Regions from separate parts of the Paenibacillus sp. BIC5C1 genome, predicted to be linked through region 2. Evidence: a T-box and tRNA genes for the amino acid it is inferred to sense, from the RefSeq annotation. Region 2 holds a T-box; the other regions hold tRNA genes.
What was found. The T-box of region 2 lies ahead of leuS (leucine--tRNA ligase). A T-box ahead of a tRNA ligase gene usually reads a tRNA of that ligase, here a tRNA-Leu.
Positions count from the first base shown of each region.

Region 1: it has a tRNA-Leu gene. The T-box ahead of leuS (leucine--tRNA ligase) is inferred to sense a tRNA for this amino acid. The anticodon was not compared.
Region 3: it has a tRNA-Leu gene. The T-box ahead of leuS (leucine--tRNA ligase) is inferred to sense a tRNA for this amino acid. The anticodon was not compared.
Region 4: it has a tRNA-Leu gene. The T-box ahead of leuS (leucine--tRNA ligase) is inferred to sense a tRNA for this amino acid. The anticodon was not compared.

Region 1 is NZ_CP135922.1:2,233,140-2,236,342, forward strand. It holds gene RS891_RS10310 (C40 family peptidase) at 1-262, opposite strand, end outside; cyclic di-AMP (ydaO/yuaA leader) riboswitch at 268-399, opposite strand; gene pelA (pectate lyase) at 813-1,772, shown strand; tRNA gene RS891_RS10320 (tRNA-Leu) at 1,889-1,972, shown strand; gene RS891_RS10325 (X2-like carbohydrate binding domain-containing protein) at 2,305-3,203, shown strand, end outside.
Region 2 is NZ_CP135922.1:5,162,141-5,165,343, reverse strand. It holds gene RS891_RS23165 (phosphotransferase family protein) at 1-768, shown strand, start outside; T-box leader at 867-1,133, shown strand; gene leuS (leucine--tRNA ligase) at 1,205-3,203, shown strand, end outside.
Region 3 is NZ_CP135922.1:2,142,427-2,145,629, forward strand. It holds gene RS891_RS09835 (Gfo/Idh/MocA family protein) at 1-3, opposite strand, end outside; gene RS891_RS09840 (adenosylhomocysteinase) at 44-1,231, opposite strand; tRNA gene RS891_RS09845 (tRNA-Leu) at 1,467-1,550, shown strand; gene RS891_RS09850 (hypothetical protein) at 1,611-1,790, opposite strand; gene RS891_RS09855 (sn-glycerol-1-phosphate dehydrogenase) at 1,951-3,105, shown strand.
Region 4 is NZ_CP135922.1:4,986,877-4,990,079, forward strand. It holds gene RS891_RS22365 (insulinase family protein) at 1-1,200, opposite strand, end outside; tRNA gene RS891_RS22370 (tRNA-Leu) at 1,481-1,566, opposite strand; gene RS891_RS22375 (general stress protein) at 1,804-2,253, opposite strand; gene RS891_RS22380 (hypothetical protein) at 2,462-2,698, shown strand; gene RS891_RS22385 (NucA/NucB deoxyribonuclease domain-containing protein) at 2,875-3,203, opposite strand, start outside.

The DNA of each region.
Region 1 (3,203 bases), 2.9 Mb from region 2:
CCGTACGCAGATTAGCTTTGGATACCGGAGTGCCGGCCTTAGCTTGTTGCTGGGAAGTGCGTGGTAATTCAATGCTATATTTGTTGAAAATATATCTCATAAATCCAGAGCAATCAAATCCGGCCAATGTTGTGCCGCCCCATTTGTAAGGTATGCCTGTCATGTTGTTAACGACGGTGTTAATACTGCTTGCCTCTGTGCTTGCTGCACCGGATGTAAATAGAACTGCTGCTCCAAAAATGGAGATGATAAGCTTTTTCAAAATTTTTGTTCTCCCTTCGATGCCTACGGAGTTAGCTAAGGGTTCGGTAGAAGGTTCCCTATATTTCCTATGTATAAGAATAATTCACCCAAAATGGTTCCCCCGTTTTCAAACATGAAACTCGGCAAATGAATAATTAAGTTTTTGTAACCTTTTGAAACTATATTGCATAAATGCGAAAATGTCAAACCGTTCTTGAACACTTCTTATCATCTCAATGTTAACGGAATTATCGCTTTTTATGTAGAAATAACTCGAATGAAGTGTTTTAATAGATGACAAAAAAGTAACTACTGTTTCAGAGGGAAAGAAATTGGACAATTTATTGGCTTTCTCACATACGATTAGACTAGAATTAGTAGGTTAAGCCAATGAATTTGTTACATATTGTTGCAAATATTGACAAAATACAACTTTTTGCATAGACTTCTAATTATGAGTTCCATTTATTGGATTTAAAGAAATAGTTTGAGTTTTAAAACAAATATAAGGAGGAAGTAGGCGCAAGGAAAACAGTTTGCAGAAAATGAATTGGGGAGTGTTCTAAACGATGGTGAAGGAACAAGCAAGGTTTGCATCTTTGGTTATGGCATGTACAATGGTTTTCTCTGTTATCGGAATGGTATTTCAGCCTGCTGTTAAGGTATCTGCTGCAGACGCCTCTGGAACAACAGCAAGTATCTCAGATATTTTGAAGAATCAACGTCCTGACGGGGGATGGAAGAAGGATTACAAAGAAACAAGTGGTGAGTGGGCCAAATCTACGATTGATAACAAAGCTACATACTCAGAAATTAGAAGACTAGCCAAAGAATTTAAAAAGACGAATGATCCGCGATATTCGGCTGCTGCCATCAGAGGAATCAACTTTTTGTTAGATATGCAGTACTCCAATGGAGGATGGCCGCAAGTATACCAGAGCTCAGGCTATCACAAACACATTACCTTCAACGACGATGCCATGATTAATGTCATGTACATGCTGGATGAAGTAGGTGCACGTAAAGGTGATTTCTCATTCATCGACAGCTCTCTTGCGGATCGCAGTAAAAAATCAGTTGCCAAAGGTGTGGATGCTATTCTCAATACTCAGGTTGTAGCAAATGGTAAACTGACTGCATGGGGACAGCAGCATGATTCCAGCTCCCTAAAACCTGCAGGAGCAAGGATTTATGAAGTGCCTTCTCTAAGTGCTGGAGAGAGCAGTACGATTGTAAAGTTTTTGAAAACAAGACCGTCGAACTCGAAAATTAAGGCTTCAATTCAAGCAGCAGAATCCTGGTTCAACAACGTTAAAATTACAGGATACAAGTATGTCAGAGAAAACGGAGATAGCAAACTCGTAGCTGATTCAGGTGCAGCGCCAATTTGGGCACGTTTTTACGAAATTGGAACGGATAAACCGATCTTTGTAGGACGTGATGGGGTTGTGAAATACAAACTCAGCGATATTGATAAGGAAAGAAGGGGCGGGTATGCCTGGTACGGCAACTGGCCTTCTAAGATCTAATTTATAAAAAGCTTTACACGTTAGAAGAGGATTTATTTATTTGTTGACACTAATTACCTGCACATGATATATTATCTCTTGTCGCCGCGATGTAATTTCTCGGAGATAAGAGATACGCGGTCGTGGCGGAATTGGCAGACGCGCACGGTTCAGGTCCGTGTGGGCTAACCCCCGTGGAGGTTCGAGTCCTCTCGACCGCATCATGTGTAACACCAAGAAAGGTTCCTAGAATGGCATTGTTGCCACTTTAGGAACCTTTTTTTATTTGTTTGCAGATTTTGATATTTGCTCATCCTGATTTTTTTCTACCCATTCCCTCGACTTGAGCAAAGATGAAGTTTTCATTTGTTTATTTATCCATTAATGGAAATATGTTTGTTCTGCGACGGTTTGCCCCTATAATTCAGGTTAATTGTACGTAAAATACCGAATTGTACCTATCTTGGGAATGCATCATCCACTATTCTCTTCTCGTATGGAAGCGCTATCAACAGGAATTTGAATGACCAAATTCAGAGGGGGTAGGGATAATTTGAAACGAATCGGAAAAAGGATTGCAATGTGTTTCATGGTATTCATGATTGCGGCGGTGCAGTTCGGGATAACCGGAACAACAGGTAATGTGGCACAAGCAGCAGATAAGAGTCTGGCCCAAAAGCCGTATATGGGTTGGAGCAGTTACAGCATGCAGGTATATGACGGGGCGGGTAACTGGACATCGGCCGAGAGTATTAAGAAGCAATCGGACGCCATGCGCGAGAAGCTGCAAGCCCATGGATATGAATACATTAATATTGATGCTGGCTGGAACGGTGACGAAGATGAATACGGCCGTCCAATTCCGAGTACTGTTCTTTATCCAAATGGATTTCAGGAGGTCATCGATTATGTCCATAATAACGGACAGAAGATCGGGATCTATCTCATTCCGGGATTATCCATCACAGCCTATGATAAAAATCTTGAGGTGTATGGGACGGGCGGGGCATGTCGTATGCAAGATATTGCAGTAAAACCGCTTGTTGTTATGGATGCTTGGGATTCGTACACGTACAAAATTGATTTTTCAAACCCTTGCTCACAGAAGTACATTGACTCCATCGCGGATCTTCTGGGCGAGTGGGGTATCAACTTTGTCAAATTCGACAGTGTGACGCCAGGATCGGGAATTAATAACCTGAGCCGGGATGCACGCGGTGATGTGGAGGCTTGGTCCAAAGCCCTGGATAGAAATAACATCTGGTTTGAGCTTTCCTGGGCGCTTGACCACAATTACGTGGACTTCTGGAAAAAGTATGCGAACGGCTGGAGGATCGACTGGGATGTTGAAGCCTATGACAGCAGTAAGGGATTGACCGAATGGTCAAGTATTTCCCGCTTATTTCCCATAGCGGCCCTCTGGTGGCGTGATGCAGGTCCAGGAGGCTGGAA
Region 2 (3,203 bases):
ATGCGCTGTGAACAGCAAGTTATGGTTGCTGAGGTTGAGGCACTACGACTTGTGGCAGAACTTCAGGATGTACCCGTTCCCCGGGTATTGGCCTACGATCCATCGCTCACCCTGGTTCCGGCAGAATATTTTATTATGGAATACATGCCAGGAACGCCGTATAACAAAGTCAAAGATCAGTACAGTGCAGAAGGGCAGAAATCCATAGAGCAACAGCTGGGTGTATACAATCGCCGGATTAATGAAATTAAAGGGGAGAAGTTTGGGTATTTTTCCTCAAAGAAACCACATTATGCGACGTGGAAAGAAGCTTTCCTGAATTTGATGGATGATATGCTCTCAGATAGCAAAGCAGCGGGTGTGGAATTTTCGATTCGTTATGAGGAACTGGAGCGTTTAATTCAAGAGAAATCAGGTGTGCTGGATGATGTCAAAGAACCTGTACTTGTACATTGGGATTTGTGGGATGGAAATGTATTTGTGGAGGCAGGTCAAATCACGGCCATTATCGATTTCGAACGTTCCCTCTGGGCAGATCCTCTGATGGAGCACTACTTCAGTCATTTTAATAATACACCAGGATTCCTCAAAGGATATGGAAGAGCAGTTACAACAGACAGCGAACGAAAAAGAAGAAGTTTATATGATCTGTACTTTGATCTGGCGCTGAGAATCGAGTGTCCGTATCGTCAATACGATAACAAGGAACACATTCAGTGGACGATTGATAACCTAGAAGAAGGAATCAAGCGATTCCAGTCGTCTTAATGTGTATACTGATGCATGGCATTGCTTATACTCAACAGACAGTGTAATATTGACTTTAATGCTTCTTTTTTATATAATGTTTCCGATCATATCGTATACATATTTCGATGATAAGGATCAGTAGTGAGTCCTGTACATGACAGAGAGCCGACGGTTGGTGCAAGTCGGTTGACAGTATTTCACGAACTCGCCTTGGAGAAATGCGGTGACTACACCATCTTGCAACCGACTGAAGTAACACTCAGTTCAGGAATGGAAATCCGCATCGGTTAACCGCCGTTACAGGTCCAAAGGGAGTGGATGACGAAGCACGATCGTCCGCTAACTAGGGTGGTACCACGGGAATTCAACCTCTCGTCCCTAGCGCTGCAAACGCTACGGGATGCTGAGGTTTTTTTGTTGCAATAAATGCGAATAACCAGAGGAGGAACAATAGATGAGTGAGAATCAACAGCCAAAACACGGCTACAAGCCACAAGTCATGGAGAAAAGTTGGCAACAGTACTGGGATGACAATAAAACGTTTAAAACGGGTGAGGACCCGGCTAAACCGAAGTTTTATGCCCTGGATATGTTTCCGTACCCATCTGGCTCAGGCCTGCACGTAGGTCACCCGGAAGGATACACGGCAACGGATATCGTATCCCGTTTCAAACGTATGCGCGGCTTCAATGTATTGCATCCAATGGGTTGGGACGCTTTCGGCCTGCCTGCTGAGCAGCATGCATTGGATACTGGTGAGCATCCACGACATATTACATTCCGCAATATTGACAATTTCCGTCGCCAGATCAAATCACTGGGCTTCTCATATGACTGGGATCGGGAGATCAGTACAACAGACCCTGACTACTACAAATGGACGCAATGGATCTTCATCCAGTTGTACAATAAAGGGCTGGCATATGTAGATGAAGTACCTGTTAACTGGTGCGAAGCTTTGGGCACGGTACTGGCGAACGAAGAAGTTATCGACGGTAAGAGTGAGCGTGGTGGACATCCGGTCGTTCGTAAACCGATGCGCCAATGGGTGTTGAGAATTACGGAATATGCAGAGCGTTTGCTGGAGGACCTGGAAGAGCTGGACTGGTCAGAAAGCATCAAGGATATGCAGCGCAACTGGATCGGTAAATCGACCGGGGCGGAAGTTACTTTTGCCATTGAGGGTCATGAAGAAGTTATCAAAGTGTTTACGACACGTGCAGATACGTTGTTTGGCGCAAGTTATGCTGTATTGGCACCTGAGCACGAGCTGGTAGAAGTCATTACAACGTCTGAACAGCGTGGAGCAATCAAGGCATATCAGGAACAGGCTGCTCGCAAAAGTGATCTGGAACGTACTGATCTGGCTAAAGACAAAACGGGTGTGTTCACAGGAACTTATGCCATCAATCCGGTAAACGGAGCGAAGGTGCCAATCTGGATTGCCGATTATGTTCTGGCTGGATACGGCACAGGCGCGATCATGGCCGTTCCGGGACATGACGCTCGTGACTGGGAGTTTGCGAAACAGTTTGGTCTGGACATCATCGAGGTTGTACAGGGTGGCGACGTGACACAAGAAGCGTATTCCGGAGACGGACCGCATGTGAACTCCGATTTCCTGAACGGATTGAACAACGAAGAAGCGATTGCGAAGATGATTGCCTGGTTGGAAGAGAACGGTAAGGGACAAGGCAAAACGACCTACCGTCTGCGTGACTGGTTGTTCAGCCGTCAGCGTTACTGGGGTGAGCCAATCCCGATTCTGCATCTGGAAGACGGAACGATGAAGACGGTGCCAGAAGATCAACTGCCTTTGCTGCTGCCGGATATCGACCAGATCAAACCTTCGGGTACTGGCGAATCACCGCTGGCGAATGTTACGGAATGGGTTAACACCGTAGATCCGGAAACAGGAATGAAAGCACGTCGCGAGACGAACACGATGCCACAATGGGCAGGTAGCTGCTGGTATTACCTGCGCTTTATCGATCCACACAATGACAAGGAACTGATCTCTCAAGAGAAACAGCAGCAGTGGCTGCCGGTTGATCTGTATATCGGCGGAGCAGAGCACGCGGTGCTTCACTTGCTGTACGCTCGTTTCTGGCATAAAGTGCTGTATGATCTGGGTGTGGTGCATACCAAAGAGCCGTTCCACAAACTGGTCAATCAAGGTATGATCCTGGGAACCAACAATGAGAAGATGAGTAAATCCCGTGGTAATGTTATTAACCCGGATGAGATCGTCAATGAATTCGGTGCAGATACATTGCGTCTGTACGAAATGTTCATGGGACCATTGGAGGCGACAAAACCGTGGAATGCTAACGGGGTTGAGGGCATGCACCGCTTCCTGTCACGTGTATGGCGTCTGTTCATCAATGAAGATACAGGTGCAATCAACGACAAGATCACAGCAGATGGTGGAACCGATGAGTTCAAGCGCACTG
Region 3 (3,203 bases), 3.0 Mb from region 2:
CATGTGAATCTCTCCTTTAAATGCAGATCACCAATCACACGGATTAGATTTTGTAGCTCAAATGCTTCAGCATCTGTCCGGCAATGGTGTTGTTAACGCTATGAGGAACCGGCTGTGGTCCAAGGGTGAGATGTTGGCGTTGCTGTACAAGATATAGGAGAGAGGCGGCTTGCAGGGACAAGCCCAGATCCATCGTTTCGGCAGGGTTGCCACTGCCACCGGCCAGGTTCAGCATCTCGCCTTGAGTAAGTAGCATGAGTCGACGTCCATTTGCTAATGTAAATTGTTCGATATCTGTTGTCAGTTGATCCGTATGCTCCGCCTCTTGACGGAGACTTTCCAGATCCATCTCCCAAGAAAAATGTCCGGCATTGGCGAGGATCGTTCCGTCATTCATTTGATTAAAATGTTCCTTCAGAATGGCGTTAGGACGGCCAGTGACAGTAATATACACTTGGGCAAATGCAAACGTATCCTCCAATCGTGCCACTCTGAATCCATCCAGCGCCGCTTCCAGGCCAGCAATCGGATCGGTTTCAACGACGACGACCTGGCTGCCCAGATTCCGCAAATACCTGGCAATGCCTCGTCCACAGGTTCCATAACCTACGATGACGAAACGACGTGTGGGCAGAATGAGGTTTGTAGTACGCATAAAACCTTCAATAATGGTCTGTCCGACACCATGTTCATTTTCCATAATCCGTTTGAGTGGACTGTCATTAATGACAATGATCGGGAAAGGAATGTTCTCACCCGTCTCTTCACGCAGCAGATTGGCCCCAGTCGTGGTCTCCTCCGTACCACCAATTAGAGAATTAGTATCATACTGTTGAATGAAGGTACGTGCCAGATCAGCCCCGTTGTCCATAAGGAGATGGGGTTGGTGACGAAGTACACTGTGGATATTTTGCAGGTGTTCATTGCGTCTGTCCGCACGTTGACCATATACCGTGATGCCTTCTTCCTGCAGAGCTGCTGCGACGGGGTCTTTGGTTGTACCCGGGCTGCCAGTCAATACAACGTTGGCTCCACCTGCTTGAAGTGTGCGGCATAACACAGCTGTTTTGGGCTCCACATGAATACAAATACCGATGGTTAAGCCAGCAAAAGGAAGCTCTTTGGCAAACTGGGACTTCAATTCGCCGAGTAGGGGCATATGCATTTCCGTCCAGTGAATGCTGCGTTTTCCTTCTTCAATACGTTCATGCGTTGTGTTCTTGATCGTCATGCAAAACTCCCCTTTTCTATGCAAGGTATAGCGTGTCCAAACAGGACACATGATCTGCTTATTGTCTACGATAGGGAGTTTGATGGAGTTAAAAAAGGACATATGTCCTTTTCATTGGAGCTTAGAAAAAAGGTGTTGCAAACTTATTTGAGAGCATGTATACTCTTAATTACGGTAAAACAAGCAATTGCTTGACCGGAATGCTTTTCATCCATGATGAGAAGATACATATTATGCGGTCGTGGCGGAATTGGCAGACGCGCACGGTTCAGGTCCGTGTGGGCTAACCCCCGTGGAGGTTCGAGTCCTCTCGACCGCATCGAAGAAAAAAGCTCGCGAAATTGCTCTAAAGGCAATTCGCGAGCTTTTTTTGTTTTTTTTATTTATTGAATATGAATTGTTGCACACAAAGGCCTGTAATCGCTCCAGCAATACCAAAGAGTGCAACACTGGCCATGACCTCATACGCCTGAAAGCGAAACAAAAAAGCGATGCCGCTGCCAAATGTCGTTCCTGCGAGAAATCCGAGAGAAATCCCTATTTCTTTGGTTAATTTCATAGGTTCACCTGCTTGGGAATGTAAGTTTGGGGTTTGCAAATTTTTATTACAGGAAGTAAAGTGTGATCAGGAAAATACTCACATTTTATTTCCTTTTTTCATTTTGTGGTTTTAACCATGTAATTATGCATGATATTTCTTAAGGGAGGTTGAGAGCGGAATGAATATGAACGAGCGAATTGCCACATGGAACGAAGAAGCGAAGAATTGTACTTGTGGGCATGGTCATCGGTTGGTGCAAATGCAGGTCTATCTGGAGCATGGAGCTATTCAGCGGTTACCTGGGTATTTGTCCGGGCAAGGGTACAGACATGTAACCGTGGTATATGATCGATTTACGGGTCCGGCAGCAGGACACGAGGTGGTAAAGATCATTCGAGAAGCAGGCGTTCATGTGGATGAGATAGGCATGCCAGAGAACAAAGCAGGTGACGTGATCGCCGATGAGGGCGGGATTGTGCAGGTACTGCTGGGTGTGAAACAGGAAAGCCAGGCGATCATTGCTGCTGGTTCAGGAACCATTCATGACCTGGTGCGATTCGTTTGCTCCAAAATGAACAAGCCCTTTCTGTCAGTACCTACGGCAGCTTCAGTTGACGGATTTACCTCGGCAGGTGCACCTCTTATTGTAAGCGGCGTTAAACAGACGTTCCAGGCGGTACCGCCTGAAGCTATTTTCGCGGACGTCGATATTTTGGAGCAAGCCCCTCAAGAGATGAATGCTGCTGGATTTGGAGATATGCTTGGTAAATATACATCACTGGCGGACTGGGTGGTTTCCAGGGATCTGGGCGGAGAACCGTTCTGCCCCGTAGCTTACCGTATGACGGAAGAAGCACTAACGACCTGTGTGGAGAATATCAAAGGTATCGCTGAAGGACGGGCCGATGGTGTGACTGTATTGATGGATGCGCTGATTGTTTCCGGCATTTCCATGCTGATCATTGATCATTCCCGTCCGGCATCCGGTGGAGAACATCATCTGTCTCATCGGTGGGAGATGGACCTGATGGAAGCTGGGCACAAGCCTGTTTTGCATGGAGCCAAGGTGGGAGTAGCCTGTGCATTGCTTACCGTAAAATACAAAGATCTTGCACAAAAATCTGGCGAACCGGTTTTCGATGTGTATAATAATCTGCCAGATGCATCGCAGCTTACAGCTTGGCTTGAGCAAGTCGGGGGCCCTACAACAACTGAACAACTGGGTGTATCCATGGAGATGGTAGAACATGCTTTCACCACAGCTCATTTGCTTCGGGATCGCTATACAGGACTGAAATATATCAACGAGAATCTTAACGTGGGTTCGAAATAAGGATGAAAGAAATAATATGAACAAGTGTTTTCTTACGCATTCAGTTGTACGTACAAATTTTAGAGGGAATAATGTAATGTATGAGACAAGATAGTGTC
Region 4 (3,203 bases), 180 kb from region 2:
GGGCATTCTTCCATAATCCGCTTCACGGTGGTTGAATTCATAGGAATTAATACCTGCGAGCAGCGCTTTTGGATCAAAGCCTTCTTTCACAACACGCTCAAGCACCTCTTTTACCGTCCCCAGAAAATCTTCTTTGCTTGCCAGATTGCTCTTCTTCAATCCAACGGTGAACACGGGCTGATACAGGCTGTCATCATACGTACCATAGACATCCTTCGCAATGCCCTTATCCAGCAAAGCCTGCTTCAGAACCGCTCCTGGAGCGTTAAGCAATGCGTACAGCAAAATTTGAAACGAGATGTTTAATTCCTTGTCCAGACTTGTTCCAATAACCGCATTATAGGTCAAAAAGCTGTTATCCACTTCTGATTCGGTACTTCCGGCAGAATATGTTTTAACTGCGTCCACTCTTTCTCCGAATGCAGGTTGAGGCTGAATGGCAGAATCGATCTCAATCCGATCATACTCACTCAGATAGTTCTCATCTAACCACTGCAATTTCTCTTCCATATCCATATCCCCATACAAATAAATGAAACTATTGGATGGATGATAGTATCTGGAGTGGAAATCCAGCAAGCCTTGATAGGTCAGATCGGGAATGGCATCGGGAAATCCGCCTGATTCACAGGAATATGTAGTATCCGGGAAAAGTGAATTCAAGACTTCTCTGCGCACAATCCGTTCCGGGGAAGAAAAAGCACCCTTCATCTCGTTATATACAACGCCGTTATAGGTTAACTCATCTTCAGCTGAGGTCAGGTTGTAATTCCAACCTTCCTGCAGAAATATTTTTTCATTATCATAAATATTCGTGTGGAGTACTGCATCCAGATAAATATCCATCAGGTTATGGAAGTCATGATCATTCCGGCTTGCAATCGGATAAATCGTTTTATCGGGATATGTCATCGCATTCAGAAATGTATTAAGAGAACCCTTCAGCAATTCAACAAAGGAATCCTTCGCCGGAAATTTCTTGGAGCCACAAAGTACGGAATGTTCCAGAATGTGAGCTACACCTGTATTGTCTTCCGGAGGAGTACGGAAACCGATACTGAACACCTTATTATCATCTTGATTGGATAAGAGTACAATTTTGGCTCCGGATTTCTGATGTTCCAGGAGATACGCATCTGACTTCAACTCTTCAATTCTGCGTTCCTGCAGCACCTTATAGGGCTTAAGCTGTTTCAACATGGGTCGAGTCCTCCGTCCATTAAATTGTTTAGTTTGGTATGCAACCTTGAGTTCTTCAAGTTCAAAGTTAGAGGTAATTTATGCCTACGGATAGTATACACCATCGATCATGGTAATTCATAATGGGCAGCCTCATAGGCGTCATCTGATATGTATTATCATTTTTTTATGTTTATGAGCTGAATGGTACAGCAGAAAATCATAAAAATTAAATTTTTCAAACAAAAAAAGATCGCATGAACAACTTGTTTAACAAGTGTCATGCGATCTTTTCTTAGGATGCCGAGGACCGGGATCGAACCGGTACGGTAGTCACCTACCGCAGGATTTTAAGTCCTGTGCGTCTGCCAATTCCGCCACCCCGGCATGGGTATGTATTTCTTGGCGACAAGAAATATCTTACCATGAAATTTATAGCTTTGCAATACCTTAACATAAAATAATCCAAAAAAAATGAAACAGGCACTGCCAGCGTTAGCGAGCAGTGCCTAGAAAGTTCGAGTTGCGGTCCCGAACTTTCTTTAAACCATCTATATTAAGGGAGGTGTGAAATAAGAATACCTCCCCAACATTAAAGAAACCTAAAATCAGGCTTAAATTAAACTAAAAAAGAAGAATAGGTGCAATTCGGGCCGCCTCTTCCTCGCTGCATTCCACAACCACCAGGATATGCCCCTGTACCAGCCAATCTTCGTAGTAATTAGCATCTTCCTCGGAGACCCCTGCTTCGGTTAAGGTAAGCACCAAATCATCCGTTTCACTTCCAATCTCGTTGCCTGCAAGTTTGCGTACCGCTTTTCCGATGGACATCGTCTGATCCATCCGCTTGCCCAGACCAGCAAGCACCCCTTTAAACACGCCTAAAGCTCCATCTGTTCCTGCGCCCTTCAGAGGTAGCGGCAAACCAGTTTTCTCACTTACCATTTCGAGATTAACCTGTTCTTTGGCTACCGCGCCCAAATATTTATCTGCAATGCCTTCTTCTTTCAATTTATTCAGCATGATAATGGCTTCGTGCTCCGTACGTACAAGTCCAATCAGCAATTGTGTCATTATACATCCCCCTCCTTTTATCCTTATATAACCCCTGGTTGCTTCTTCAAAAACGGAAATCCTGTAATAAGTCCTTACACCTATGTAAAATATAATTTCTTATCTGGAAATCTATACCTAGTTCTGATAGACTATATAAAGAAGACAAATTAACCATTGAAATTATTGACATATCGAATTACTAATCCATAACCAGGAGCAATGACATATGAAAAAAGAGGTAGAAATTGCCATTCGACGCAAACAACAAATTATCGTCCGTAATACAAGCGGGCAAACGGTAACTGGATTTCCGGAACGTACAGCCGATGCTTCCATTCTTTCCTTACGGACCGTCCACGGAAGCCTGTGGATTCCATTCGACGAAGTGGAGCAAGTCACTCGTTTGTTAAGTATCCGCTCCCATCATTTAAGTGGAACGCAGTTGTGTACGGCTGATCTGTAAACAGGGAACAAACACTTCATGTATGTATACGTGAACTAGACGTGTTTATTTCGCCATTCATAAAATAAAACCAGACGCATCAACGTCTGGTTTTATTTTGCCTTTTACGCTATGCCACACACTTCAAAGCCCCAGGGCATATCTGTATCAATCACTTTCTCATTCCTGGCATGTCATTATTTCACTACAAACTTTACTCGCGTTCCATCCGGATATGTACTTAGTTGGTTTCCCACCCATGAGCCTGCGCCACGATTATCCTTGGGACTAATATATTGGATATCAGCTCCCGCTCCTCCTTCCGCACACATTGCCATTGGCCACTCATCCCGGTCTTTCCCCTTTTTAACCGGAACACCTTTGAGGGACAAATCCCGATTACCTTCAGCTCCACTGCGATCAATGGTGCATACATCGGAATGTCCTGCCTTGATTGCCGTCTTGATATGATTGGCCGTTTCGGGATAGCGCTCTGCCGGGAATGTGATGGTATGATCTACGCTTC